2 regions of the Kribbella sp. NPDC049584 genome follow, and region 2 is predicted to be linked to the other one. Evidence: riboswitches for the same ligand, from Rfam matches in the RefSeq annotation. Region 2 holds a riboswitch; the other holds the start of a gene.
What was found. A riboswitch is a leader RNA that binds a small molecule or an ion and turns the genes downstream of it on or off. The one in region 2 is predicted to bind FMN.
Positions count from the first base shown of each region.

Region 1: it holds a riboswitch for FMN, as region 2 does, so the genes downstream of both, ribB (3,4-dihydroxy-2-butanone-4-phosphate synthase) here and ribD (bifunctional diaminohydroxyphosphoribosylaminopyrimidine deaminase/5-amino-6-(5-phosphoribosylamino)uracil reductase RibD) in region 2, are expected to answer to the same signal.

Region 1 covers NZ_JBFAPF010000012.1:210,578-225,107, forward strand. The annotation lists gene AB0J62_RS33685 (dihydrodipicolinate synthase family protein) at 1-334, opposite strand, end outside; gene AB0J62_RS33690 (Gfo/Idh/MocA family oxidoreductase) at 685-1,845, opposite strand; gene AB0J62_RS33695 (cupin) at 1,857-2,585, opposite strand; gene AB0J62_RS33700 (FGGY family carbohydrate kinase) at 2,850-4,259, opposite strand; gene AB0J62_RS33705 (nucleoside hydrolase) at 4,374-5,267, shown strand; gene AB0J62_RS33710 (extracellular solute-binding protein) at 5,264-6,559, shown strand; gene AB0J62_RS33715 (sugar ABC transporter permease) at 6,563-7,465, shown strand; gene AB0J62_RS33720 (carbohydrate ABC transporter permease) at 7,462-8,352, shown strand; gene AB0J62_RS33725 (sugar phosphate isomerase/epimerase family protein) at 8,361-9,356, shown strand; gene AB0J62_RS33730 (transketolase) at 9,353-10,231, shown strand; gene AB0J62_RS33735 (transketolase C-terminal domain-containing protein) at 10,350-11,318, shown strand; gene ribB (3,4-dihydroxy-2-butanone-4-phosphate synthase) at 11,302-11,916, opposite strand; FMN riboswitch at 12,007-12,140, opposite strand; gene AB0J62_RS33745 (DUF4038 domain-containing protein) at 12,184-13,674, shown strand; gene AB0J62_RS33750 (sugar-binding transcriptional regulator) at 13,705-14,530, shown strand, end outside.
Region 2 covers NZ_JBFAPF010000001.1:55,223-69,752, reverse strand. The annotation lists gene AB0J62_RS00350 (polysaccharide deacetylase family protein) at 1-418, opposite strand, end outside; gene AB0J62_RS00345 (DNA-binding protein) at 748-1,407, opposite strand; gene AB0J62_RS00340 (hypothetical protein) at 1,552-1,734, opposite strand; FMN riboswitch at 1,973-2,106, shown strand; gene ribD (bifunctional diaminohydroxyphosphoribosylaminopyrimidine deaminase/5-amino-6-(5-phosphoribosylamino)uracil reductase RibD) at 2,263-3,273, shown strand; gene AB0J62_RS00330 (riboflavin synthase) at 3,274-3,912, shown strand; gene pnuC (nicotinamide riboside transporter PnuC) at 3,909-4,583, shown strand; gene AB0J62_RS00320 (bifunctional 3,4-dihydroxy-2-butanone-4-phosphate synthase/GTP cyclohydrolase II) at 4,585-5,823, shown strand; gene ribH (6,7-dimethyl-8-ribityllumazine synthase) at 5,823-6,296, shown strand; gene AB0J62_RS00310 (hypothetical protein) at 6,979-7,938, opposite strand; gene AB0J62_RS00305 (transcriptional regulator) at 8,001-8,966, shown strand; gene AB0J62_RS00300 (MarR family transcriptional regulator) at 8,957-9,439, opposite strand; gene AB0J62_RS00295 (NAD(P)-binding oxidoreductase) at 9,504-10,142, shown strand; gene AB0J62_RS00290 (DUF1772 domain-containing protein) at 10,142-10,645, shown strand; gene AB0J62_RS00285 (P1 family peptidase) at 10,626-11,621, opposite strand; gene AB0J62_RS00280 (VOC family protein) at 11,730-12,143, opposite strand; gene AB0J62_RS00275 (phosphoribosyl-ATP diphosphatase) at 12,237-12,500, shown strand; gene hisG (ATP phosphoribosyltransferase) at 12,552-13,400, shown strand; gene AB0J62_RS00265 (PH domain-containing protein) at 13,402-13,863, shown strand; gene AB0J62_RS00260 (aldose 1-epimerase family protein) at 13,841-14,530, opposite strand, start outside.

The DNA of each region.
Region 1 (14,530 bases), on a different contig from region 2:
CCGCGATTCGCCCGTCCGGCGCCTCAGCCGCCGACCGGCGGATCAGCTCCTGCGTAGCCTTCCAGTCCAGCCCCATCCCACGCTGCGCAGTATCCATCGCCTCGGCCACCGACAACCCCAACGACCACAAATACCGCCGAAACCCCAGCGTATGCTCCCAATCCACCACCGCCGGCGCCCCCGGCGAGTTGTCCCCCAGCGGGTCGGCAACAACATGAGCCGCCGCAAACGCCACCCGCGAGGTCGCCGGCGAATAGGTGCCTTCAGCAACCGGCTGCCCGACCAACCGATAGGTCTCCAGCCCACCACCAGCCAAGCCGGCCCAGCCGCTCACCCCGCTCTGCGAGCCCCCACCCGCCCCGCGCGTCGCTCCCGGCGAGCCACTGCCCGCCGCCCCGCGTGCCGCTCCCGGCGAGCCATTGCCCCCCGTCCCGCGTGCCGCTCCCGGCGACCCGCCGCTCCCCGCCGACTCGCGTGCCGCGCCTGGTGAGCCGCCGCTCGCCGCCGATCCGCGTCCCACGTCCCCGGAGCCGCCGCTCGTCGCCGACCCGCGCGCGCCCGGCGCTGAACCTGACCCGGCGCTGGAGGCATCCGGCCGCGCACCACCACCGCCTTCTGCGCCGCTGGCTGACGTGGGCCCGCCGAAGGCTCCGGCGCCGACGGGTAACTTGAGTTCCAGCTCCATTACTTGGCCTCGAGGTCGAGTTTGGGGACTTCGAGTTTGCGGCCCTCGTGCCAGGACTGGAGGCCGAGTTCTGCCAGCTGCACGCCCTTGGCGGCCTCGATGAAGTCCCAGGTGAAGGGGGCGTCGTCGACTACGTGGCGCAGGAACATCTCCCACTGGACCTTGAAGCCGTTGTCAAAGGGTTCGTTGTCCGGGACCTCGGCCCACTGCTCGCGGAACTTCTCCGTGGCCGGCAGATCCGGGTTCCACACCGGCTTAGGCGTTGCCGACCGGTGCTGCGCCCGGCACCGCCGCAGCCCCGCGACGGCCGACCCTTCCGTCCCGTCCACGTGAAACTCGACCAGCTCGTCGCGGAAGACCCGCGTCGCCCACGAGGAGTTCATCTGCGCGACGATCCCGCCCTCGAGCTCGAACACGCCGTACGCCGCATCGTCCGCGGTCGCCGTGTACTTGTCGCCCTGCTCGTCGACCCGCGTCGGAATATGCGTCGCGCCCTGGCAGTACACGGACTTGACCGGACCGAACGTCTGGTCGAGCACGTACCGCCAGTGGCAGAACATGTCGAGGATGATGCCGCCGCCCTCTTCGGACTTGTAGTTCCACGACGGCCGCTGCGCCTCCTGCCAGTCGCCCTCGAAGACCCAGTAACCGAACTCGCCGCGGACCGACAGGATCCGGCCGAAGAACCCGCCGTCGACCAGCCGCTTCAGCTTGCGCAGTCCGGGCAGTGACAGCTTGTCCATCACGACGCCGTTCTTCAGCCCGGAGTCGATCACGGTCCGGGCCAGGTCGACCGCCGCGTCCAGGCTCTCGGCGATCGGCTTCTCGCAGTAGATGGCCTTGCCGGCCTCGACGGCGGCGCGGACGCCCTTCTCGCGCAGCTGCGTGAGCTGGGAGTCGAAGTAGATCTCGACGTCCGGCTGGGCCAGCGCCTCGGCCAGGTCCGTGGTCCACCGCTCCAGCCCGTACTGCTCGGCGATCCGGCGCAGCTTGAGCTCGTTACGGCCGACCAGGATCGGTTCGGGGATGATCATCGTGCCGTCGGCGGCGGGCAGTCCGCCCTGCTCCCGGATCGCCACGATGGAACGCTCGAGGTGCTGGCGCAGGCCCATCCGGCCGGTGACGCCGTTCATCACGATGCCGATGCGTCGCTCGTTCACTGTCGTACCTCTCACGCTCGAGTGTCATAAACGTCGAGGCGGCCGCACATGCCGTGCAGGCCGGACTCAGTAGGTGCGGGAAGTTGGTGCAGCTCAGCCGACTCCAGGTGCGGGGCGGCGCCGGCCTCCAGGGCATCCAGCGCGGCACCGGTCTCGTCGGCGAGGCGGCGCGCCCCTTCCTCCCAGCGCTTCCGCCAGTCGGCGAGCTGCGGCTGCACGAGCCGGATCGCGGCCGCGTAGAAGTCGTCCAGCGCGGACGGTCCCTCCGACTCATACCGTTCACGCAGTACGGCGTACCCCTGCACGGCCAGGTCGCGCCGCGCCATCGCCGACTGCGTCCGCGCGCCGTCGGTGAGCGCGGTCGCCTGCAAGTAGGTCTCGCGGTCGACGAGGTACTCCGGGGGCAGCGTCATCACGGCGTCGCCGGCCTCAGGGAGTCCGGAGTTCGACATCAGGGCGAGGATCTGAAGACCTCCGCGGTTGACGAGCCGGTGGATCGTTCCCGGCCCGAACCAGGCCACCGCGCCGACCTGCAGTGGGGTCTCGCGGTAGCCCTTCGTGGAGAGTGTCTGTACGGCGCCGTCGCCGGCGAGCACGTAATACCCCTCGGAGCAGGCCAGGTGCACGTGCGGCGTACCGCCGACCAGACCGTCGGAGGCCTCGGTGTCGTACACCGTCAGCTTCGAGATGCCGATCCCACCCGGCAGCGGCATGGCCGGTCCGGGTTCGAACTCATACATGCGCGCCTCCCTCCTGAGCCTGGGAAAGGGCTTTCCGCAGCCTGTGCCCGTAACCATAGGTGGGCGCCAGGACCGAGTCAACCTGTCACGGAAAGCGATCTCCAACTACAACCGGTCACCGGCAGGTACGCCGCCCCTGCCGGCTGGAAACGTCGCGTAGGACCGACTGACGTAGCTCGCCGAAATGACACCAGCAACCCGGCTACGACAAGGCGACCGGACAGGGTGCCGATAGCAAGGTCTTTGCCGACGGCATCGACCGGCTCAGGCCGGCCTGACCCGGACGGACGCGACCGCTCCCGCCCATTGCGTCCGGAGCTTGGCTCGCGTGGCGGCGTCGAGACGGGGCTCGAACGTCCGGTACGAACGTCGCGCCGCCCAGCCGGTCGTGGCGCCCAAGGTCGTCCAGGCGAGCTCGGCGGCGCCCAGGGCGGAAACCTCCGGTACGTCGGCAGCCTCGACCGGCCGGTCGAGCAGATCCGCTTGGGTCTGCATCAACAGCTCCGACGCAGTCGCGCCGCCGTCGGCGCGCAGGCTCTTCACTCCGCCCGGGATGGTGTCGGTGATATCGCAGATCTGATGGGCGACCGCGTCGACGGCCGCCCGCGCGATGTGAGCGCGTGTCGTCGAGCTGTTCATCCCGGTCAACGCCGCGCGCGCCTCGCGGTCCCAGTGTGGCGCGCCCAGTCCGGCGAAGGCCGGCACTAGTACGACGCCTTCCGCCGACGGCACGGTCGCGGCGAGAGCGACGAGGCCGCCGACGTCGGGGAGGCCGAGCAGGTCGGCCGTCCACGCCAGGGCCGCGCCGGACGACACGATGTTTCCTTCGAGCGCGTACACCGGCCGATCCGTCAACCAGGCCAGCGTGCAGCCGCTTTCGGCAAAGCCGTCCACCGGCGTCATCACGGACGAACCCGTGCCGTACGTCGCCTTCACCATCCCCGGCTGCGTGCAGCCCTGGCCGTACATCGCCGCGTGCGAATCCGCGAGTACGGCGATGATCGGGAGCCCGTCCGGCAGACCCGGGACGCCGGAGGTCACGCCGAAGCCCGCGTCGGACCGCCGTACGTCGGGCAACGCCGACCGGGGTACGCCGAACGCGTCGAGCAACTCCGTCGACCAGTCCAATTCCTGAACGTCGAAAAGCAAGGTCCGCGACGCGTTCCCGGCCTCGATCAGATGCTCGCGGCAACCAGTCAGGCGATGGATCAGCCACGAGTCGACCGTGCCGACGAGGGCGTCGGACCGATCGAGGAGCCAGCGCATCTTCGGTGCCGAGAACATCGCATCCACCCGGAGGCCTGTTCGTCGACGGACCAGATCGCCAACAGCGGAAGGCAGTTGGGCGCACCAGGCGGCGGTGCGAGTGTCCTGCCAGCCGAGGACTGGGCCGACCGGCAGGCCTGACTTGCTCCACCCGACGACGGACTCGCGCTGAGTGGACAGCGCGATCCCGACGAGGTCGACCGAGGAGGTCGCGGGGGTGAGGCATGTCGCGATCGCCTTCAGCACGCTCTGCCACAGGTCGTCGGCGTCCTGCTCGACCCAGCCGGGGCGCGGAGTGGACAGAGCCACGGGGGCTGACCCGGTCCCGAGTACCTGCCCGTCGGCGTCAACCAGAACCGCCTTGGAGTTGGTCGTGCCCTGGTCGACCGCCAGCACCGCCTGGCCCATCCGCCCTCCAACTTTCAACTGAACCCTTGACGTGACTCTAGCGTCGTGGTGACACTCATGGCGACAGGCTATGCACTAGTGAATATCTATTCGCAGCAGAGACAAGGAGCGCGAGTGAAGCCGAGTAGACGCCGGGTGATCATCAACACCGATGCCAAGAACGAGGCCGACGACCAGTTCGCGATCGTGCACGGGCTGTTGTCGCCGACCTTCGACATCCGCGGATTGATCCCCGCGCACTTCGGCACCCACCGGTCGGACCGGAGCATGGAGGAGTCCCGCGAGGAGATCGACCTGCTGCTGGATCTGCTCGATCTGACCGGCAAGGTCCCGGTCGCGAACGGTGCGACGACCGGCATCCCGGACGAGCAGACCCCGCTCGATTCGCCCGGTGCGCGGCTGATCATCGAGGAATCGAAGCTGGCTTCGAAGGGCGACCCACTGTTCGTGGCGTTCCTCGGCCCGATCACCGACATGGCGTCGGCGATCCTGCTCGAGCCCGACCTGGTGAACCGCGACGTGATCGTGGTCTGGATCGGCGGTCGGGGCTACAACGGCTACGCGGCCGACCACCGGATGGAGTTCAACCTGTCGAACGACGTCCACGCCGCGAACGTCGTGTTCGGCTCGGGCATCACTGTCTGGCAGGTCCCGAGTGACGTCTACACGAAGGTTTCCGTCAGCTATGCGGAGCTCGAGGAGAAGATCGGCGACGCCGGCCCGCTCGGTCGCTACCTGATCGACCAGCTGGTCGAGTGGAACGCGACGTACCACGGCGAACCGATCGAGTCCCGCTCCCTCGGCGACTCGCCCGCGATCTCCCTGATGCTCTACCCGCACAGCGGCAACTTCCGGACCCGTCCGGCGCCGCGCTTCGGTGTCGACGGCTGGTACCTGCCGGGCACCGACAACCCCATCCAGGTCTGCGAGCAGGTGGACGTCCGCTTCCTGCTCGAGGACATGTTCGCCAAGATCCGCCGTTTTGCCCGCCAAAGGAGCAACTCATGAGCACGTCGTACACCCGCCGTGGTTTCCTCGGCCTCACGTCCGCCGCCGCACTCGGCGCCGGCCTGTCCGCCTGCACCGGCGGTGGTACGTCGACGGGCGGGGGAGCCACGCAGGCGGCGTCGAACAACCTGCGGCTGTTCACCTACGAGGACGACACGACGATCGGCCTGCTCAAGGCCCAGGTGAAGAAGTTCGACGAGCAGAACGGTACGACGACCACCGTCGACAGCCTGCCTGGTTCCGGCGCGGCGGTGTACCCGGACAAGCTGCGGACCGAGCTGCTCGGCGGCAAGGGCCCGGACGTCTGGCGGATCTGGGGCGGTCAGATCGGCAGCCCGTTCGCGAAGGCCAAGCAGGCGCTGGACCTGGGCAAGTACTACGACAAGTACGGCTGGGACTCCAAGCTCAACACCACGGCGATCAGCGGTATGACGTTCGACGGGGTGAAGTCCGGCGTCCCGTTCGTGCAGCTCGGACTAGGTGCCTGGTACAACAAGTCGCTGCTCGCCAAGGCAGGTGTCAGTGGGCCGCCGACGACGTACGCCGAGCTCGAGGCGATGAACGACAAACTGGTGGCTGTCGGTGTCACGCCGTGTGGGCTGGGTGGAAAGTACGGCTGGGACATCATGCGCCTGTTCGAGTACCTGCTCGAGCACACCGCCGGACCGGACCTGCACGACAAGCTGCTGACTGGCGCCGAGAGCTGGGACCGGCCCGAGGTGGTCGAGGCGTTCACGCTGTTCAAGAAGTGGCAGGACAAGAAGTGGCTGCCGCAAGGCGCGCTCGCTCTCGACCCGTCCGATGTCGAACCGTGGTACGTGCAGGGCAAGACGGCGTACACGATCGCCGGTCAGTGGACCGAGGCCGGCGCGATCCTGGCTGCGAAGAAGAGCCCCGCCGGGTTCGGCAACTTCGAGCTGCCGACGGACAAGTCGCCCGCGCGGCACTCGGGCTTCGTCGAGGGTTACATGATCAACGCCAAGACCGGGAACGCGGACAAGGCGGCCGCGCTGATCGACTTCATCGTGCAGCCCGCGGCGCAGAAGGCGATGAACATCACCGCCTCGACGGTGAAGGGTGCCGAGCCGGACCCGAAGTCGCTGCCGCTGTCGGCGGAGTGGTCGCAGAAGTACGGCAAGAACGGGTTCTACACGATCCAGGACCAGGCGTTCCCGAAGAAGCAGGCCGACCAGTACTTCAGCGTGCAGAGCGACCTGCTGCAAGGCAAGGTCACCCCGGACGCGGCGTCGAAGAAGATGCAGGAGATCATCTCGGCCTGGGCGAAGAGTTAGCCGATGGCAACGACAGTCGCTGTTGCCAAGCAGCCCAAACGCGGCGGCCGATGGTCCCCGTGGTTGTTCGCCCTGCCCGCGCTGCTGGTGTACGTCGGGTTCCTGGTGTACCCGGCGGTCTCGTCACTGTGGTTCAGCCTGACCAACTGGGACGGCCTGAGCGCTACGTACAAGTTCGTTGGCCTGGACAACTACTTCAAGCTCCCGCACGACCCGGTCGTGGTGACGGCGGTCCGGAACAACCTGATCTGGACCGTGGTCACGATCGCGGTGCCGACGATCATCGGCCTGCTGCTGGCGATCGCGCTGAACGGCAAGGTGCACGGGAAGCCGATCCTCCGGCTGATCTTCTACACGCCCGCGGTCCTGCCGCTCGTGTCCATCGCGAGCATCTGGGGCTGGCTCTACAACCCGCAGTACGGCGCGATCAACTCGTTCCTGCGTCTGATCGGGCTGGACGGGCTGGCACAGCCGTGGCTCGGTCAGGACTCGACCGCGTTGTGGGCCGTGATGGTGCCGGCGATCTGGCTGCGGACCGGTTTCCCGATGCTGCTCTACTTGGCCGCCCTGCAGGGGATCCCGAACGAGCTGTACGAGGCCGCGACCGTCGACGGTGCGACCAAGTGGCAACAGTTCTGGCACGTGACGATGCCGAGCCTTCGGCCCGCGCACTACATCGTGATCGCCCTGTCACTGATCGATTCGTTCAAGGTCTTCGACATGATCTACGCGATGACGTACGGCGGTCCTGGTACGTCGACGCAGGTGATGGGAACGTGGATGTACTTCAACGTCTTCCAGTACTACCAAGCCGGCTACGGCACCGCGATCGCCGTCGTCATCACGCTGGTGGCCATCGCGGTCGGCATCCCGTACGTCCGTTCGCAGACGAGGGAGGTGTCATGACGCTCACCGCGCCGGCCGCCGTGGAGCTTCCCCTCGACACGGCCGAACCGGCCAGTCCCGGGCCCAAGGGACGCCGAGGCCTGGTGATGACGCTCGTCCTGATCGTCGTCGCCCTCTTCTGGATCTCTCCGCTCGCTCTCCTAGTGATCACCGCCGTACGCCCGCTCGCGGACTTCATCGGCAACGGTCCGCTTTCGTGGCCCGACCACCTCACCTGGACGAACTTCAAGGACGCCTGGGACATCGGCAACTTCGCCACGACGTACAAGAACAGCGCGATCCTGGCCGCGATCAAGGTGCCGCTCGGCGTCCTGGTGTCGGCGATGCTCGGGTTCGCGCTGGCCAAGCTGCGGATGAAGTTCCGCCGGACGGTGATGTTCTCGGTGTTCCTGGGGCTGACGATCCCGATCTACATCACGATCGTCCCGGTCTTCATCATGATGCGCTCGCTCGGCGCCACCGACAGCATCTTCGGACTGATCGGGCCGTACCTGGCCTTCGGCATCCCGTTCGAGGTGCTGGTGCTGCAGTCGTTCTTCCGGCAGATCCCGGACGAGATCATCGAGGCCGCGAAGGTCGACGGCGCCGGCGACTGGCGGGTGTTCTTCACGATGATCCTGCCGCTGTCGGTGCCCGCACTCGTGACGGTCGCGATCCTGGACGCGGTCGCGACCTGGAACGAGTTCCTGTTCGCGCTGATCCTGCTGAACTCCGACGCGCACAAGACGATCCCGGTCGGGCTGCTGAACTTCCAGGGCCAGTTCGCGAACAACAACACCGGGCTCGCCGCGGGCATCCTGATCGCGGTGGTCCCGATCCTCATCGCCTACACCCTGCTCCAGCGCTGGATCGTCGGCGGTCTGACCGCCGGCTCTCTCAAAGGATAGGAACACATATGACTGACATGCCGGTCTTCGGCGCGGGTATCTGGCACTTCGCCACCTACAAGGACCGCTACGCCACGGACGGGTACGGCGATCCCGTCACGCTGATCGAGCAGATCGACCGCGCCGGCGCCGTCGGCGACCTGTCCGTCGTCGACCTGAACTGGCCGTTCGCCGGGTACGACGGGACGCTCGACGAGGTGAAGGCCGCCCTGCAACGCAACAACCTCAAGGCGATCGCGATCACGCCGGAGATCTACACCCGCGACTTCGTCAAGGGCTCGTTCACGAACCCGGACCCCGGCGTTCGCAAGCAGGCGATGGAACTGTTGCACCAGGCAACCGAGCTGGCGAAGGAGCTCGGCTGCTCCTACGTGAAGTTGTGGCCGGGTCAGGACGGCTGGGACTACCCGTTCCAGGTCGACTACCACGACATCTGGAACCTTGCTCTCGACGGCCTGAAGGAGCTGGTGTCGGCCCACCCGGACATCAACTTCGTGATCGAGTACAAGCCGCGCGAGCCGCGGGTGAAGATCATCTTCCCGAACGTCGCCCGGACGCTGCTCGGGATCGAGAAGATCGGCCTGCCCAACCTGGGTATCCTGCTCGACTTCGGTCACTCGCTGTACGGGCAGGAGACGCCGGCCGACGCGGCGCAGCTCGCGATCGACTACAACCGGCTCTTCGCGATCGACGTCAACGACAACATGAAGGGCTGGGACGACGACATGGTCGTCGGCTCGGTACACCTGGTCGAGACGTTCGAGTTCTTCCACACGCTGCGGAAGAACAACTGGGAGGGAGTCTGGCAGCTGGACCAGTTCCCGTTCCGGGAGGACAGCGTCGAGGCCGCGAAGCAGGCGATCCGCTTTCTCAAGGCGGTCCACCATGCCCTCGACGTACTGGATGACGACGCTCTCGCCGCCGCGCAGGCCTCGCACGACGCGCTGGCCGCGCAGCGCCTTGTCCAGAAGGTCCTGCTGAGTTCGATGTCGGAGATCGCATGACTCTGACTGTCGAGCATGCGACCCTGCCGGTGCTCGGACGCCTGCCTGCTCACAGCAGCCGGACCGAGCAGATCGCGCACATCGCCGAGGCCGCGAAGCAGATCCGGATCCAGGACCTCAAACTGGTCCACTATGCCGGAGCCGGGCACATCGGTGGTGACTTCTCCGCGATCGACATCCTGGCCACGCTGTACGGCGCTGTGCTCGACATCTCGCCCGCGACCGTGAACGATCCCGAGCGGGACCGCTTCATCCTGAGCAAGGGACACGTTGCCGGCGCGCTCTACACCACGCTCGCGGCCTTCGGGTTCCTGCCGGTCGAGGAGCTCGCGACGTTCCTCAAGCCGTTGTCGGCACTCAACGGTCATCCGAACCGGACGAAGGTGGCCGGCGTCGAGGCGAACACCGGTCCGCTCGGGCACGGTCTGCCGATCGCCGTCGGGCATGCCCTGTCGGCCAAGCTCGACGTCTCGATGCGCCGTACGTATGTGCTCGTCGGGGACGGTGAGTTGCAGGAGGGTTCGAACTGGGAGGCGATGATGGCGGCCTCGCAGTACCAGTTGGACCGGCTGACCGTGATCGTCGACCGGAACCGGCTGCAGCAGGGCGCGACCACCAAGGAGACCAACGACCTCGACCCGCTGCCGGACAAGGCGGCCGCGTTCGGGTTCGCGGTGGTCGAGGTGAACGGGCACGATCACGGCGAACTGCTCGACGTGCTCTCCGCCGTACCGTTCCGGCCGGGCAAGCCGACGTTCGTCATCGCCCATACCCACAAAGGGCACCCGATCTCGTTCATGAGCAACAACGTCGCCTGGCATCACCGCGTCCCCGACGACGCCGAGTTCAAGCAGGCCTTCAAGGAGCTGGCATGACCGTGCTTTTGGCCGGGCCTTCGGCGCCGGCGTGGTCATGGGGCTGTGACTCCCGGCCTTCCCTCGTCGCTCCGGTCGCTTCGCTCCCTCCGCTCCTCAGTCCAGGCCGGGAGGCCCCATGACCCTCGTCCATTCTTCTTCAATCGCGGCGCAGCCGCGCTACGACTGCCGGGACGCGTACGTCGAGACGCTGGCCCAACTCGCCGAGGCCGATCATCGGATCGTTGGCGTGGTCAACGACTCGGTCGGCTCCAGCAAGCTGAACAGCTTCCGTAAGGCGTTCCCGGACCGGCTGATCAACGTCGGGATCGCCGAGCAGGACATGGTCGGCGTCGCATCCGGGCTGGCCAACGGCGGCCGGATCCCGTTCGTCTCGGCGGCGTCCTGCTTCCTCACGGCGCGCGCCCTGGAGCAGATCAAGGCCGACGTCGCGTACTCGCACACCAACGTGAAGCTCTGCGGTATGAGCCCAGGCGTCGCGTACGGCGAACTCGGCCCGACGCACCACTCCGTCGAGGACATCGCCTGGTTGCGGGCGATCGACGGGATCCGGATCATCGTGCCCGCCGACCCGATCGAGACAGCGGCAGCGCTGCGATGGGCGGCGGCCTCGGAGGGGCCGGTGTTCATCAGAGTCAGCCGGATGAGCGTGCCGAAGGTGTATCCGGAGGACTACGAGTTCCAGCTCGGCAAGGCGATCACGGTTCGCGAAGGCAATGACGTCACGGTGATCAGCAACGGCACGGTCCTGTGGCGCGCGCTCGCCGCGGCGGAGCGGCTCGCCGAGGAAGGGATCTCGGCCCGAGTGCTCTCGATGCCGACGGTGAAGCCGTTGGACACCGACGCCGTGGTCGCGGCCGCGCGGGAGACGGCCGGCATCGTGACCGCCGAGGAGGCCGTCTCCGGTGGCGGGCTCGGCGGGGCGGTCGCGGAGACCGTCGTACAGCATCATCCGGCGCGGGTGTCGATCCTCGGGTTCCCCGAATTCGCGCCCACGGGGTCGGCCGGTTACCTGCTGGACCGGTACGGCCTGTCTCCCGAGGGCATCGCCGACGCCGCCCGCAAGCTCGTCACGACAAGTAGCTGACGAGATCCGCGATCGAGATCATCGCGAAGTCATGAGCGTCGGCGAACGTGCGCAGGTCCGTGCCGGTCATCAGCGTTCCGTCGTCGTTCATGAGTTCGCCGATCACGCCCACCGGCGACAGGCCGGCCAGCCGGACCAGCTCGACGGTGGCCTCGGTGTGACCGGGGCGCTGGCGGACTCCGCCGTCGACCGCGCGCAACGGAAGGATGTGACCGGGCCGGATCAGGTCCGCGGGCTGCGCCGTGGGGTCGGCCAGCACGCGGACGGTCCGCGCCCGGTCGGCCGCGGAGATGCCGGTGCCGACACCCGTCGCCGCGTCCACGGAGATCGTGTACGCCGTGCGCAGGCTGTCCTGGTTGTTCGGGACCATCAGCGGCAGCTCGAGGCGGTCCAGCAGCTCCGGCGCCGCGGGGGCGCAGACGTATCCGCTGGTGTGGCGCACGAGCAGCGCCATCAGTTCGGGGGTGGCGAGGCTCGCGGCGAAGGTCAGGTCGCCTTCGTTCTCGCGGTCCTCGTCGTCGACGACCACGACCGGCCGTCCGGCGGCGATCTCGGCGATGGCGCGTTCGACGGTGTCGAGGCTGGTGATGGTGTTCACGGTCGGTGTCCTCTCGGCAGTGCTCTGGACAGCACTCCGGGGCAACGACAAACCTCACGCTCCTGTTTTCGCGCAGGAAACGTGAAGCTGCCACGTGCGTCTTCCCATCCGGACTTTCACCGTCGGTCCCGGAGTTCCACCAGGTCAACCGCTTCTTCTCGCGAAGTCACGGGTCGCGGACTGTCACCGCCGGCTCGGAATTTCACCGACCCCAGAGCACGTGTCTTTCATGATCAGCTTAACGGCAACGAGCATCCCGGGAGTGTCATGTCCATCTCATCCGTCTGCCGCGAGATCGAACTCCGGCTGACCGGCGAGGACGCCGACTCGTACGGCGCCGAGGTCTGGGTTGACTTCGAGCACGAGTCCGGCCGCCGCCTCCGGCGGCCGGCGTTCTGGGACGGCGGGCACACCTGGCGGGTCCGCTTCGCCCCGCCGGAGGCGGGTCGCTGGCGCTGGAAGAGCGGCGAGTTCGAGGTGCGCCCTGCGGGCGCGGACGAGCTCAACCCGTTCTACCGGCATGGGTTCTGGCGGATGTCTCCCGGCGGCCGCAGTCTGGTCCACGCCGACGGGACTCCCGCGATCCTGGTCGCCGACACAGCCTGGGCCCTACCCTGGCGCGCTACCCCCGAGCAGGTCCGCGAGTACGCCGCTGACCGGCAGGCGAAGGGCTTCAACGCGGTCCTGCTGATGACGGTGCAACCGGACATGCACGCGGTCGGTCCCCGCGACCGCGCCCAGGACGAAGGCTTCGACGTCGGCTTCGAGGACCTGCCCGACGGCCATCTCAACCAGCTGAACGCCGAGTACTTCCAATACCTGGACGTGTTGCTGGACATCCTGGTCGAGCACGGCCTGGTCCCGGTGCTACAGCCCGTATTCCAGGGCTTCGGCTGGAAGGGTCTCGACGTGGCGGGCACCGTCGTACCGCCGGAGGAGTATGCGCGGTATTGCCGCTATCTGGTCGCGCGGTACGGCGCTCGACCGGCGATCTACCTGGTCGGCGGCGACGGCTCAGGTGACGAGCCGCAGACCGCGGCGGGTGGGGCCGAGGTGCACGCTGTCGACTGCTACGGGCAGCCGACCGGTATCCACTACCGCCCGCACATCCGCGCGAACGCCCACCAGGACGCCGACTGGCTCGACTTCCAGTGGTGCCAGACCGGTCACACCGGCGAGCATGTCCCCGAACGAGTCGCGGACATGTGGCGCAACGAGCCGATCAAAGCAGTCGCGAACGGCGAACCGACGTACGAACACACAGGCCGGACAGGCGTCGGCGAGGGCTGGTGGCAGGGCCACGAGGCGTGGAGCAACCTGTGCGCGGGCGGGACGATGGGTGTCGTCTACGGCGCGGGCAGCCTGTGGCAGTGGCGCCTGCATCCCGAGGAGCCGGGGCACTCCGAGTTCTTCCTGGCGCCGGGCGCGGGCTGGCGCGAGGCGGTCGGCTTCGAGGGTTCGACGTACGTCGGGATGCTCGGGAAGATCCTGGCGGGCCTGCCGACCACCGACATGGTGCCGGACTGGACCCGTGTCATCACCGGGCGTGCCCTCAGCGGCGCGGACGGGATGCTGATCGTCTACCACGAGAACGGCGGCCCGGTGATGGTGTTCGACGACACGGTCCCGCTCGCGTACACGATCGTCGATCCGCGCGACGGCTCGATCGTCGCCTCCGGCAAGCGGGACACCTCGAACGCCCCGATCCCCGACCCCGGAGGATCACCGCGGGTCTACCTCTGTCTGCCTGACCTATAGTCCGTATTCCTGACGTTTCGAGGGGGTCGAGTGAACGCGAACCGCGCAGTACGCCAGCCGGGGCTGGACGAGCTGCGGTTGCTCGCGAAGGTTGCGCGGATGTACCACGAGAAGGGCATCCGCCAGCCGCAGATCGCCGCCGAGCTCAACCTGTCGCAGGCGCGGGTGTCCCGGATGCTCAAGCAGGCCGTCGATGTCGGCATCGTGCACACCGTGGTGACCATGCCGAGCGGCGTGCACAGCGATCTCGAGGACGAGCTGCAGGGCCGGTACGGGCTGCGGGACGCGGTCGTCGTCGACACGCTCGGCGTTGGGGACGATGTCCTGCCGGCGCTCGGTTCGGGCGCGGCGGCGTACCTGGACATGACACTGACCGGCGGCCACGTGGTCGGGATCTCGTCCTGGAGCGAGACGCTGATCAGCGCCGTCGACCGGATGCCGCGCAAGAGCGTGCCGGTGGTGGACAAGGTCGTCCAGATCGTCGGCGGTCTGGGCGATGCCGCGGTGCAGATGCAGGCCACCCGGCTGACCGCGCGGTTCGCCGAGCTGACCGGCGGGATGCCGGTCTACCTGCCGGCGCCCGGTCTGGTCGGGACGCCCGCTGTACGCCGGGCGATGATGAACGACGTGTCGGTTCGGGACGTTCTGGGCACGTGGGGACAGCTCACCGACGCCCTGGTCGGGATCGGCAGTCTCGAGCCCTCGCCGCTGCTGCAGCGCAGCGGGAACGCTGTCGCGGAGGCCGACCAGGACGAGCTGCGCCGGCTCGGTGCCGTCGGCGACGTGTGTTTCCGGTTCTTCGACGAAGAGGGAAATCTTGTGCGTTCGACGTTCGACCAGCGTGTCATCGGAGTGA
Region 2 (14,530 bases):
CCCGACGCACGATCATCGACGTACCGGGTCGGCTCCAATCGGCCGGGTCGACGGTCCACAGCGTGAGTTTCTTGCCGAGCATCGCAGCTCGTTGCGCGACCACCCGGTTCGTCGCGCCGTACGGCGGTCGCAGGCACCGCGGGGTGTAACCGGTCTGTGCCCGGAGGTAACGGTCGGTCGTGCGGACCTGATATTTGAACGTGGCCCAGTTGACCTTGGTGAGGTTCGGGTGCGACCAGGAGTGGTTCTGCACGCTGTGGCCGAGCTGGTCGGCCCGCCGGGTGACGGCCGGGTACCGCTTGACGTTCTGGCCGAGCTCGAAGAACGTCGCCCGCACGTGGTAGGCCTGAAGGATCTTCAGGATCTGCGCGGTATATAGCGCGCGCTCGGTCCGTCGTCGAAGGTCAGATAGACCCACTTCGGCTTCGCTACCTGCGTGGCCGGCTGCCTTGTCGCTGTGACTTGTGCGGCCGCGGTCGCGGCGGGTGGTGGCTCGGTGCTCACCGTCAGGCCCAGCATCGCTGTCAGCCCGACGGTGAGCGCCGTCGAGATCATCAACCGAGGATCTCTCACCATAACCATCCCCCAGCCATGGTCGACCCGGCTGCCGGGCCCGTCTCCATAGTGGCCCTCGGCAACCATTTGCGCCAGGGCCGGCCTTTTACAGCACCTGTGACGTCGCGCCGTGGCGAGTCCGCGTCTGTGAACACCTGCTCCGGTACGCCGGACTCGACCACCACCACCTGCTCAGCCGTGGTGTTGTTCGTAGTGGGCCACGGCGTCCGCGGTCCTGCCGGTGCCGTAGGCCAGGAGTAACTCGGCCAGGGCCGGCGACTCCGGAGCTATGGCGGCGGCTGCTCGCTGGACCTCGTCGGTCGACGCGACCTCGCGCAGTAGGTCCTGGATCGCTCGCACGATGGTCCGGGCCGGGACGGCGCCGTCGTTGGGTGGCATCGCGGCCGCGGTGGGCCAGGCGGATTGCGTGCCGGACGCAACATTCGCGCCGGCGACACCTGGCGGCTGAGCTCCGAGCCCTGGCGGTGTCGCGTACGGCGGTGTGCCGCCTTGAGCCGGCAACTGCGTGGTCGGTCCGGAGGTGGTGAGCGCGCCGTTCGTCGCCCGGATCCGGTCCACCGCGTCCGGAATGTCAAACTCCTGGATCTCATGCGTGATCACCAGGTCGGCAAGCTCTGAGGCGGCGCGCAGCCGTGACATCACCGCCGGGTTGCCGATCTTGACCCGCTGGGCGCTCACCAACTGGGACAGCATCGGCGCTGACAGCCCGATCACCTGCGCGAGCCCGCCTTGAGTCAGCCCGAGCGGAGCCAACACGCGCCGCACAGTCTCCCCGAGCGGCTCGCCATACAGCTCGATCTGCTGCTGCATGTTGTGCGCCGTCTGGTCCATCGATCTGCCCCTTCCACCGGCCATATCGCATCGCGATTGCAAACATCTTCACACTCGCGAACGGCATTGCCCAGCCCGAATCGCCTTGATATTTGCAATCGCAAACGGATCGGGTTTGCGGCAGTGAACTGCACCAACCCTCGCCTACGCCAGCACCCGAACTGGACCCCAGCCGGCCCGGGACGCCCACCACTCGCCGCCCGCACCCAGCACTCCGAGCTGGGCCTCCGCCGGCTCGCTCGCCCACCAACCGTCCGACACCCAGCGCCCCGGCCGGGACGTCCCCGAGCCCGGCAACCCGCCGACCGTCGCCGCCACCCACTCCAAGGCGGGGAGCCAGCGAGCGGCGTCACTGACGGGCGGCGGTCGGTCGCGGCGCCGGTGGTGGGTGGAGCTCCTGCCTCCTCGCCCGCTCCCGCAACTGCCGGTGCGCCGGCTCCCGTGAGCGTCCTGGTGCTTGGCCGGCGGATCGGGCCGGGCCGGCGGTACAAGCAGGACCACGATGTGACCTGGGTCGTGGTGTGGGTTGTGGGGAGGGGCATACTTGAACCACGAGTGAACCCACTCGCGTGCTCCGGGGTCGGTGTAATTCCGAGCCGGCGGTGATAGTCCGCGACCCGGCTGCTGCAGTTCGGCAGTTGGTTGACCTGGTGGAATTCCGGGACCGACGGTGAAAGTCCGGATGGGAGGCGCACGCGGTCGGCGGGTGTGCTCTGACGTCCGGTCGGGACGTGCGCGAGTTTGGCGGCGCACGGCGAAGCCCGGGTGGCGGAGCGTGGTCGCCGGTCGTCACGAGACCCCGGTAGCGCGTCCGTGACGACGAGGGACCGAAGAGCAGTGAGCAACGCTTCGCCGATGGATGTCGCGTGGATGCGGCGTGCGGTCGAACTGGCCGCGAAAGGTGTCGGCAGCACCCATCCGAACCCGGTGGTCGGCTGTGTCGTCACCGGCCCCGACGGACATCCCGTCGGCGAGGGCTTCCACGCCGTTGCCGGCGGCCCGCATGCCGAGGTCGAGGCGCTCCGAATGGCTGGAGCGCGAGCCCGTGGCGGTACGGCGTACGTCACGCTCGAGCCCTGCAACCACACCGGCCGGACCGGCCCCTGCGCGGACGCCCTGATCGAGGCCGGGATCGCGCGCGTCGTGTACGCCGTACCGGACCCGAACCGTACTGCGGCCGGCGGCGCCGACAAGCTGGCAAGCAAGAGCATCCAGGTCGTCGAAGGCGTACTGCGGGACGAGGCCGAGGCGGTCAACTACGTCTGGCTGCACAGCGTCCGGACGGGTCGCCCGTTCGTTACGTGGAAGTTCGCGACCACGCTCGACGGACGCTCCGCGGCCCCGGACCGGACGAGCAAGTGGATCACCGGCCCGATCGCGCGCGCCGACGTACACCGGCATCGGGCCGAGTGTGACGCGATTGCCGTCGGCACCCAGACCGTGCTGGACGACGACCCCGAACTCACGGTCCGCGACGAGAACGACGTACCGGCGGCGCGGCAACCGCTGCGTGTCGTTGTCGGCGACCGCGAGATCCCGCCGACCGCGCGGGTCCGCAACGACCGCGCGGAAACGTTGCTGCTGCCGACGCATGATCCCGCCGAGGTACTCCGGCAGCTTGACGACCGGCAGATCCGGCACCTGTGGCTCGAGGGCGGCCCGACGCTGGCCGCCGCCTTCGTGCGCGCCGGTCTGGTCGACCAGATCATCGCGTACGTCGCTCCGGCCGTGCTCGGTTCCGGGTTCGCCGCGGTCGGCGATCTCGGCGCGGAATCGATCGACCACCTTCGGCGGTTCAAGCTAGCGGACGTCAGCCGACTGGGTGACGACGTCCGGCTGACCCTGGTTCCTCTGGGAGGAAAGTAGATGTTCACCGGCATCATCGAAGAACTCGGCACGGTCGAGTCCCTGGACCTGCTCGACGGCGGCGACCGGGGCGGTGGGGTGGGGAAGGAATTCAACTCAGCCAGGCTGACGATCCGCGGGCCGAAGGTGACCGAGGACGCCGGCCACGGCGACTCGATCGCGGTCAACGGCTGTTGCCTGACGGTGGTCGAGTACGGCGACGGTGTGTTCACCGCGGACGTGATGCGCGAGACGTTGCAGCGCACCAGCCTCGGCGGCCTCGAGAAGGGCTCGTCGGTCAACCTGGAGCGTGCCGTCACCGCACACGCGCGGCTGGGCGGCCACATCGTCCAGGGTCATGTCGACGGCACCGGCACCATCGCGAGCCGCACGCCGGGGGAGCACTGGGAGGACGTCCGGATCGCGACGACGCCGCAGATCCTCAAGTACATCGCCGAGAAGGGTTCGATCGCGGTCGACGGGGTCTCGCTGACCGTGACCGATGTCGACGACGCGTCCGGGACGTTCGGGATCAGCCTGATCCCGACCACGCTCGAGCTGACCGTTCTCGGGCGGAACAAGGTCGGCGACACGGTCAACCTCGAGGTCGACGTGATCGCGAAGTACGTCGAGAGACTAATTGCTGGAGGCAACAAGTGAACCCGATCGACTGGCTGTTGCACTCCCAGGTGACGATCGCCGGCTCGCCGGTGCTCGTCCGGGAGATCGTCGGCAACGTGTTCGGTCTGGCCAGCGCGCTGTTCGGCATGCGCCGGCTGGTCGCGGCGTGGCCGGTCGGCATCGTCGGCAATGTGCTGCTGTTCACGGTCTTCGTCGGCGGGATCTTCGACACCCCGCAGGACAAGGATCTCTGGGGGCAAGCAGGCCGGCAGGTGTTCTTCGCGCTGATCAGTCTGTACGGGTGGTACCGCTGGTACCAGACCCGTCACCAGGGTGCCGCGAAGGGCGTGCAGCCGCGCTGGGCGACCACGCGCGAGCGGGTCGAGCTGCTCGGGCTCGCGATCGTGCTGTACGCGATCTCGTACTTCGTACTGCGTGAGCTCGGCTCGTGGGGCCCGCAGTGGGACGCGTGGATCCTGACCGGTTCGATCCTGGCGACGTACGGGATGGCCCGCGGGTTCGTCGAGTTCTGGCTGATCTGGGTCGCGGTCGACGTGGTCGGCGTACCGCTGCTGGTGCAGGCGAAGTTCTACCCGTCGGCAACGATGTACGTGGTGTACGGACTGTTCTGCGTGATCGGGTTCGCGTCGTGGTGGAAGATCCAGAACCGGGAGCGGGTAGCTCCGCCGGAACCAGTGGTGGTGGGCTGAGATGGGTAACGTCTTGAAACTCGACACGATCGAGCATGCGATCGACGAGATCCGCGCCGGGCGACCGGTGATCGTGGTCGACGACGAGGATCGCGAGAACGAGGGCGACCTGATCTTCGCCGCGTCCAAGGCGACGCCGGAGTTGCTGGCGTTCCTGATCCGCTACAGCTCCGGCGTGGTGTGCGTGCCGATGGAGGGCTCGGAGCTCGATCGGCTCGGGATCCCGTTGATGACGCCGCACAACCGCGAGCGGATGCGGACGGCGTACACGATCTCGGTCGACGCGCGGGACGGGATCAGCACCGGCATCTCGGCAGCTGACCGGGCCCGGACGATCCGGGTACTGACGGATTCGGCCTCGGAGTCGTACGACCTGGTCCAGCCGGGGCATGTGTTCCCGTTGCGCGGCCGGGAGGGCGGCGTACTCGTGCGGCCCGGTCACACCGAGGCGTCGATCGACCTGGCGCGGCTGGCTGGGCTGACGCCGGCTGCGGTCATCTCGGAGATGGTGAACGACGACGGGACGATGAAGCGCGGCGCGGAACTGCGGGCGTTCGCCGACGAGCACGGGCTGGTGCTGGTCTCGATCGACGACCTGATCCGGTACCGGCGTCGTACGGAGTCTCAGATCCAGCGGGTGGCGACGACCACGCTGCCCACGCAGTACGGCGATTTCGTTGCCCACGGCTACCGGAACACGGTGGACGGGTCGGAGCAGCTGGCGTTGGTGCGCGGCCCGATCGGTGATGGTCCGACTCTGGTGCGGCTGCACTCGGAGTGTCTGACCGGGGACGTCTTCGGGTCGCTGCGGTGTGACTGCGGGCCGCAGTTGGACGAGGCGATGCGACAGGTCGCTGCCGAGGGCGGTGTGGTGGTGTACCTGCGCGGTCATGAGGGGCGCGGGATCGGGCTCCTGCACAAGCTGCAGGCGTACGAACTGCAGGACGCCGGCCGGGACACGGTCGACGCGAACCTGGACCTCGGGCTGCCCGCGGATGCTCGCGATTACGGCACCGGGGCGCAGATCCTGGCTGATCTGGGCGTGACCTCCGTTCGGCTGCTCACCAACAATCCCGACAAGCTCGCGGGGGTCCAGGGCTACGGCATCGACGTGGTCGAGCGTCGCGGCATCTCGATCGACCCGACCGAGCACAACCTGCGGTACCTGCGAACCAAGCGCGACCGGATGGGGCATCACCTGCCGGGCGGCGTACTCACGGAAGAGAACGGAGCCGGCTGATGTCGGGCAGTGGAGCACCAACCATCGAAGCCCCGCGGGTAGACGGCGCCCGCGTCGCCATCGTCGCGGCCCAGTGGCACCCGAAGGTCACCGACGGTCTGTTGGCCGGGGCAGTGCGGGCATTGGAGGACTCCGGGGTGAGTGACTACACGGTCATCCGCGTGCCCGGTTCCTTCGAACTTCCTGTGGCTTCGTTGCATGCGGCAAAGTCCGGGTACGACGCAGTGGTCGCGCTCGGCGTAGTGATTCGCGGCGACACCCCCCACTTCGAGTACGTCTGCCAGGCAGCCACCGAGGGCCTCATGCAGGTCGGCGTCACCACCGGCGTCCCCGTCGGCTTCGGCGTCCTCACCTGCGACAACGACCCCCAGGCACTCGACCGAGCCGGGCTACCCGACAGCCGAGAAGACAAGGGCTACGAGGCAACCCAAGCCGCCCTGTCGACTCTCGCCGCCGTCAGGCAGCTGGGATAAGCCCCCACGCGCGGGCCGGCGCCCGCGGGTGACTGCTTGGTCGGCGCCCGTGGGTGAGTGGGGGGTGGTGATCGGAGAGAGGTGGTTCGACCCACGCGTGCTACGCAGTTGCTTTGTCGTCGCTGCGCTCCTCCGACGCAACGGCTACGCCCGCTCCCACCCGCCCCCCCGGCTTATCGCCGGTAGATCTGCCAGCTGCCGCTGGCGGTGACAGCAGCGCATACGGCAGGCGGGCCACGTGATCGCCACCTGCCAATCACCCACGCGCCGCGTCGCCGTCCCATCGACAGCAGCGTCGGGAAGTCACTCGCCCGTGGCTACGACGTCCCTCATCCGTCCACGTGCACCCGGACCAGCCTGGACTCCCAGACCAGCTCGTCAGCCGATCCACCTCGACCGCAGGCACTCGCCGCCACGTGGCAGTCACCCGCGAGCGCCAGCGAGCGACCTGCGGGCGGCAGCCCGCAACTCCCGGCGCTAAGCCGGCACTCCCCGGCGGCAGCCGGGCGCACCCGGCGGTAGCCGGGCACCCCCGGCGCTAAGCCGGAAAGGATGCACCGGCGGTAGCCGGGGGCTGGGCGGGGTGCGTGCGGAGCGGGTGCGGTGAGGAGCGGAGCGACGAAGGTAGCGCCCGCGTAGCACGCGGGGGGTGCACTTCACCCGCAGTACGCCGGGGCTTTCCTCACACGATCCGCGTGTGGTTCATATGCCAGTTAGGGATCCAGGTCTGACCGCCGTCGGTGGAGAACGACTGTTCCCACGACGCCTTGTCGACGCCTCGGGTCCACAGGAAGCGGACGTCTATCGCTTGGCCGTTCCACTCGTCGGGGCCTTCGAAGGTGCCGGTGTCGCCCTTGAAGGAGCCGATGACGGGGGTTTCGAGGTGGCCGCGTTGGCTGTTGATCCAGTGGATTGCCCAGGTGCGTGACGTGGGGTCATAGAGACGGAACGTCGCACCTCGGAAGCCTTCGGTGGGATACCAGCCCTCGTCGACGCTGATTGCGCCGTCGAAGTACGTCGTAGCTTCGAGTTCGGCGTCGAACTCGTGCCATTCGAACGGTTCGCCGAGCACCGGGCGGCGGCGGAGGTTGTGGAACGACCAGCGGCCGACCAGGAAGTCGAAGTCGTCGGTGAGCTTCGGTACGTCGAGCGCGGGCGGGGGATCGGCGCGCCGGGTGAAGTCCATGATCCAGTTGGTTTCCCAGGTCTTGCCGCCATCGCTGGAGTATGCCTGCTCCCAGTGCGCCGTCTTCTCGGTGATGTCCGACCATTCGTAGCTGCACAGGATCGGGAACCCGTCGAGCGAGTCCTCACCGACGAGCCGGCACGACGTACCGTCCTCCGACCAGCCGCCGTGCACGGGCGGGTAGAGCTTCATCGTCCGGCTGTCGACCCACCAGATGCTCCATTGACGCGCCTCCGAGTCGAACACGCGCAGCGACAACCCGTACGACCCCTTCGTCGGGAAGCGCATCTCGTCGATGCTGATCTGTCCGTCGAAGTACGTGCGGGCGGTCGTGGTCCCGTCGTACTCGAGCCACTCGTCGCAGTCGGCGAAGGCCTGTTTCAGCGTGCGGTGGTGGACGTCGAAGTACCCGTTGAGGAAGTCGAAGTCGCCGGTGACCTTGTCCCATGTCGTCATGCCCCAAGCTTCCAGGGCATACCTGACAGTCCATGGCAGTGTTCGCGGCTAACCTGAACAGCATGCGTTCGAGCCGGCTGTTGTCGATCCTGCTGTTGCTGCAGACGCGCCGGCAGCTGACGGCGCGTGAGCTCGCCGATGAGCTCGAGGTGTCGCTGCGGACGATCTACCGCGACGTCGAGGCGCTCGCGGCGGCCGGGGTTCCGGTGTACGCCGATCAGGGGCGCGCCGGCGGTTATCGACTCGTCGACGGGTACCGCACCAAGCTGACCGGACTGACCGAGCAGGAAGCGGCCGCGCTCTTCCTGGTGGGTATGCCGGGCGCGGCCGCGGCGCTGGGGCTCACCGCCGAGACCAGTGCGGCCGAGCTCAAACTGCTCGCCGCCCTGGCACCTGATCAACGCGACCGCGCCGGCCGGCTCAAGAACCGCTTCTACCTCGACCTGCCCGCCTGGTATCAGGACGCCGAGGATTCACCGCATCTCTCCGGCGTCGCCGACGCCGTGCTCCACGATCGCCGCGTCAAGGTCCTGTACCGCCGCTGGGAAGAACCCCGCGAGGTCGAGCGCCTCCTCGAGCCGCACGGCCTCGTCCTGAAGAACGGCAGTTGGTACGTCGTTGCCGCGACGTCTCGGGGCCTCCGGACGTACCGGGTCTCCAACATCCTCGAGCTGACGTCGACCGAGGACAGCTTCGAGCGGGACCCGGACTTCAATCTGACCCAGTTCTGGCAGGACCACCTCCAAGGGTTCGACCGCGTCCGGTACACCGATGAGGCCGTCGTGCGCGTCTCCGCGCGACTGGCCGCAAGGATGTACGACGTCTCGTTCCCGAGCCTGGTCAAGGCGGTGGCGGCCGCCGAACCGGAGCCCGACGGAAGCGTCGTGGTGACGATCCCGATCGAGTCGGTCGCAAACGCGGCAGCCTCGCTGAGCCGGTTCGGCGCCGCGGTTGAGGTGCTCGAGCCGGCGGAGCTGCGAGCCGAACTCGCCGACCTCGGACGTGCGCTCCACGACCTCTACTCCTGAGCCAGCTCTCCGTTGGCCCGCTGACCGGCCTCGGTGCTGCGACGCAGGAAATCCGCGATCAGTGCGAGTTCCTGCTCGTTGTACTCCGCCAGTACGTCGTCCATCGCGCCGATCATCGGCTGGTACAGCCGGAACACCTCCATCCCGCGATCCGGCAGCACGCGGATCGTGACGCTGCGGCGGTCCGCCCGCGCGCGGTCCCGGGCGATCCAGCCGGCCTTCTCGAGCCGGTCGAGGATGCCGGTCAGCGTGGCCGGATGCAGGCCTGCCTGCCGGGCCAGCGCACTCGGCGTCAGCGGTCCGCTGCGGGCGAGCACGTCGAGGCAGTCCAGGTCGACGTCCTTCAGCGCCAGCTTGCCGCCGACCTGGTGGTTGAGCAGGGCGAGCTGGATCCGCAGGTCGCGGAGCGCGGCCTTGATCTCGTTGCCGGTACGCCGGTGGTGGCGTGCGTCACTCGGTTCTGTCTGTTCCATATATTATGATTCCCGTACTATATGAGTTACAGATCAGATTCACGATAGCGCAAGGAGACGCGCGATGAGGATCACGGTGTTCGGTGCGACGGGTGCGATCGGCGGGCACGTCGTACGGCAGGCGCTCGATGCGGGTCACAAGGTGACCGCGGTGGTGCGGAAGTCGTCGGCGTTCGAGGTGGAGCATCCGTCCCTCGAGGTGGTCCGGGTGGCGGGCCTGGACGCCGCCGAGCCGCTGCGCGAGGCGCTCGACGGGAGTGGGGCAGTCGTGTCCGGAGTGGGCGCCCGCGGACGCAAGGACGGGCCGGTCGCGTCGAACAGCACACGGTCGATCCTGACGGCCATGGAGGCCTCCGGAGTACGGCGGTTCGTCGCGATCAGCGCTGCGCCGCTGGGACCGGTGCCCGATGACGAGAGCTTTCTGAATCGCCGGGTGGTGTACCCGATGATCAACGCGTTCGCGGCCGACGTGTACGCCGACCTGCGGCTGATGGAGGCGGCGATCATGAACAGTGCGACGGACTGGACGATCGTGCGCCCGCCGAAACTCACCAACAAGCCGCTCACCGGTCACTACCGCACGGTCGTCGGCGGCACAGTGACCAGGGGGTACTCCGTCTCGCGGGCCGACGTCGCGCATCTGATGCTTGCGGTGCTCGACGACCCGGCGACGATCGACCAGCCGGTCGGAGTGTCGTACTGATGACGCGGTTCGTGCGGTCAGCGAGCTTGCTGTTCAGCGGCGTGTTCGCTGGATTTCTCGTGTGCGTGCTGGTGCTCGAGAATTCGTTGCGCGGGTTCGATGCGGCGGTCTACACGCAGACGCGGTTGGTGGAGCTGGACTCGCTGGACAAGTTGGCCTCGGCAACGTTGATCCCGGCAATGATCACCACCGTGCTGCTGGCGATCCGGGCTCGGGGCAACGATCGGCGGGTCGTGCTGGTGGCGGTCGCGTTGCTGGTGATCGTGTTCGCGACGACGTTCGCGATCAACCTGCCGATCAACTCCGACCAGTCCGCGTGGTCGGTGCAGAGCCCGCCGTCCGACTGGGCGAGCGTCCGCGATCGATGGCAGGTCGCGCACGCGATCCGCACAGTCGCCGCCGTGCTCGCCTTCGGGCTGCTGATCGTGGCAAGTCAGGTCACCGCGACTGTGCAAGGTCGCGCGCGACGCATCTCGCAGCTGACTATGTCAGGTCGCGGATGAGCTCGTGGGGTACGGCGTGGGCGGTGCGGTCGCGATGACCTGTGGTGGTTCGGGCCATCGTGAGGGAGTTGAGGAGCGCTTCCTCGACTGATTCTGTGACGGCCTGGAACGGTCCGCGGAGGTCGCCGTCGGCGTAACCCGGCGTGCGGTTGGTGGTGAAGGCGATCGCGTAGTCGCCGCTCCCGGGCGCGAAGTCCGAGCCGACCCGCCCCATCGCGAACACCGCCCGCCGTGCAAGCCGCCCCAACTGTCGGGCGTCAAGCGGCAGATCGGTCGCAACCACGATCATGCAGCTGTTCCCGTCCGCGTCGATGGGCGTTGCGGGGATCGGATGACCGAGCACAGTCAGCAGGCCGGAGAAGTTCGCCTGAACCAGAACTCCAACCGTGTTCCCGGCAGTGGCGTCAGCCGGAGCGAGGGTTCGTGACGCGGTGCCTATGCCGGCTTTGAAACCCAGGGCAGTGGTGCCCGTGCCGGCGCCGACGCAGCCTTCGAGGGGGAGGGATGACGAGGCCGAGTCCAGAGCGGCGTGGACATGCTCGGGACTGATAGGGCGGCGGCGGATGTCCGAGAGGTAGCCGTCGTTGGTTTCGCCGACGATCGGGTTCAAGCTCGTGGCGCGAGGGTTGCGGTCGAGGAGCCAGGTGATCAGGGCGTCGGCGACGCGGAACGTGCTCAGCGTGCCGGTGAGGAGGATAGGCGTCTCGATGACGCCGAGCTCGTCGACCTGGGTCGTGCCGACGAGCTTGCCGTACCCGTTGCCAACAGCAACAGCTGCCGGAAGAGTCTCGGCGTACCCGTCGGGGACGATCGCGGTGACACCGGTGTTCAGGCCCTCGCCGGTGAGCGTGGTCTGTCCGACACGGACCCCGGGGACGTCAGTGATCGCGTTGAGCGGACCGGTGGGCAGGGTGCCGACGATGACGCCGAGCTCGCGGACTCTCCGGGGATTCTGCACCCGGCTATCGTCAGCCACAGGCCCGAGCACCTCGCCGGCCGGGTCCGGATCTCTCGGCGACGCGAGCGGGTTCTGTCCGAGCAGTACGACTGGTAAGTGGACGCGCACCCGGCGCCGCGGAGCAGATCAGCCGCGGTCGGTGGGTCCTAGCGGAGACCTGTCGCCGACGAACCACAGGTGGCCGAACGGGTCCAGGAACGCGCCCTGCCGATGCGTCCCCCACGGAACATCGTGATTGCGGACCGGGTCGAAGCTCCCGTCGGCCCCCGCCTCGACGGCGCGCTGGACGAAACCGTCCGGATCGTCCACGAACATCTCGACCCGCACCGTCGGAGCGCCGGTCTCCGCAGGCGTCTTCCAGATGTTGTTCCCCGGCTCACCCAGGAACACCGGAGCGCCGTTCACGCTCAGCCCGATCACGCTCCCGAGGTTCCAGAGCTCGACCGCGCCGAGCGCCTCGGCGTACCAGGACGCGGCAGCCGGCGCGTCTTCCACGGCGAGCATCACGGAGATCTGTGCGAATCCGTCCATTCCGTCCATGTGCCCAGTAACCCACACACCAGGGCCGGGCCGGTCCGATCGGCGGACCTGGGGGCGGTAGGTGCCGGCCGGACCCCGTAGGCTGGGCGCGCGATGAAGAGTTTTGAGGAGCTGTTTGCCGAGCTGGGTGAGAAGGCGGCGACGCGGCCGGAGGGTTCCGGGACCGTGGCGGCGCTGGATGCCGGCGTGCACGCGATCGGCAAGAAGCTGGTCGAAGAGGCCGCCGAGTCATGGATGGCAGCCGAGTACGAGGGCAAGGAGCGCGCCGCGGAGGAGCTGTCACAGCTCTTCTACCACGCTCAGGTGATGATGCATGCCCTCGGCCTCGACCTCGAGGACGTGTACCGACATCTGTAGGAGTCGCCTCCCACAGATCACCGGTTCACACCCCCAGAAAGGGCAGTCGCCATGCTGCGCGTCGCAGTACCGAACAAGGGCTCGCTGAGCGAAGCCGCCACCGAGATGCTCGTCGAGGCCGGCTACAAGCAGCGCCGGAGCACCAAGGACCTCACGCTCACCGACTCGGCCAACGAGGTCGAGTTCTACTACCTCCGTCCGCGCGACATCGCGGTGTATGTCGGCGAGGGCACCCTCGACGTCGGCATCTCCGGCCGTGACCTCGTGCTCGACTCACACGCCGACGCCGACGTGATCATGGGTCTCGGGTTCGGCTCGTCCACGTTCCGGTTCGCCGGACGGCCCGGGGTCGCGGACTCGATCAAGGACCTGGCCGGGAAGCGCATCGCCACGTCGTACGCCGGGGTGCTCCAGGACCACCTGGCCGAGAACGGCGTCGACGCGTCCGTCGTCCGCCTGGACGGCGCGGTCGAATCGGCCGTCCAGCTCGGTGTCGCCGATGTGATCGCCGACGTGGTGGAGACCGGTACGACGCTGCGCCAGGCCGGACTCGAGGTGTTCGGCGAGCCGATCCTGAAGTCGGAGGCCGTGCTGATCAAGCGGCACGGCGTCGAGAACCCGCCGAACGGGATGCACCAGCTGATCCGCCGCCTCGAAGGCGTCCTGATCGCCCGGAACTACGTGATGATGGACTACGACATCCGCGCCGAGGACGTCGACGCGGCCACCTCGGTCGCGCCCGGCCTGGAGTCGCCGACGATCTCCCCGCTGCACAGGCAGGGCTGGGTCGCCGTCCGCGTGATGGTGCAACGTGCCGAGGCACAGCGCCTGATGGACCAACTGTGGGAGGTGGGCGCCCGTGCCATCCTCACCACAGACATCCACGCCTGCCGGATCTGACATGTCCGCCGACAGGCTCTTCACCTTCCATCCGCGGATTCTCGCGCTGATGGCCGGGGTGATGGGCCTGTCGCTGCTGGCGGTGTTCGGGGTGATCTGGATCCGGCTGCCGGCCGACGCCAGGGACTCGTTCAGCTGGTTCCAGCGGCTGACGCTGATCGCGTTCTTCGGCGCGGTGTTCTGGATCCTGTACCGGATGACGACGCTGCGCGTGACGGCGTACGCCGACGGGCTCCGGGTGCGGAACGTGTTCAAGACGTACATGCTGACCTGGTCGGAGATCAGCGGACTGCGGTTCCGGCCGGGGGACGCGTGGTTGCAGCTGTTCGATGCCGACGGCAACCGGATCGGCATCCTCGCGGTCCAGGCCGCCGAGGGAGCGCGGGCGAGCCGCGCCGCGAAGGAGCTCGCGGCGGTGGCTCGCGACCACGGCGCCGGCGCTAAACGGCCACCGAAAAACTAGTCGTGTGCGACTCGCCGGGCTTCAGGACGACCAGGTCCTGCCCGGTGATGAACGCGTCCGGCGGACAGGTCATCGGCTCGACCGCCAGCGCCGTACGTCCGACCGCTTCGCCCGTGAACAGCTGCATCCAGGGCGTGTCGCTGGTCAGTGCCGACCTCGCGCCGGAGTCGGGATCCGTCAACGAGACCGTCCACGTGCCGTCCAAGCCGGTGAAGGCGTTGTCGATCGAGGTGGCTCCGATCACCCGTCCACCGCTGAAGTCGTACTCCGAGCCGGCGACCGGTGTGAGTCCGACGGGCTGCATGCGGTCTGCGGACACCTCTAGGCGTTGGGAGGCCGTGAACTCGAGTACGCAGTCGTCGATCGAGCGTCCAACGCTGAGATACGGATGTGCTCCGTAGCCGTAGGGCGCCGCGCTCCTACCGATGTTGGTTGCAGTGGCGGTGACGGTCAGCCCGTCGGCCAGGCGGTAGTCGAGGCGCAGGTCCAGCTGGTGCGGGTAGCCGGGTTGGCCGTGGAGACGGTGGCCGGCGACCAGCGCGGTGGGGTCTGAGCCGTCGTCCACCCGGAGCCAGTTGGCCCAGCGGGTGAGGCCGTGGATGGCGTTCTGGCGGGCCGGCTCGGTCAGGTACAGCTGCTGCTCGGCGCCCTCGAACGTGTACTTCCC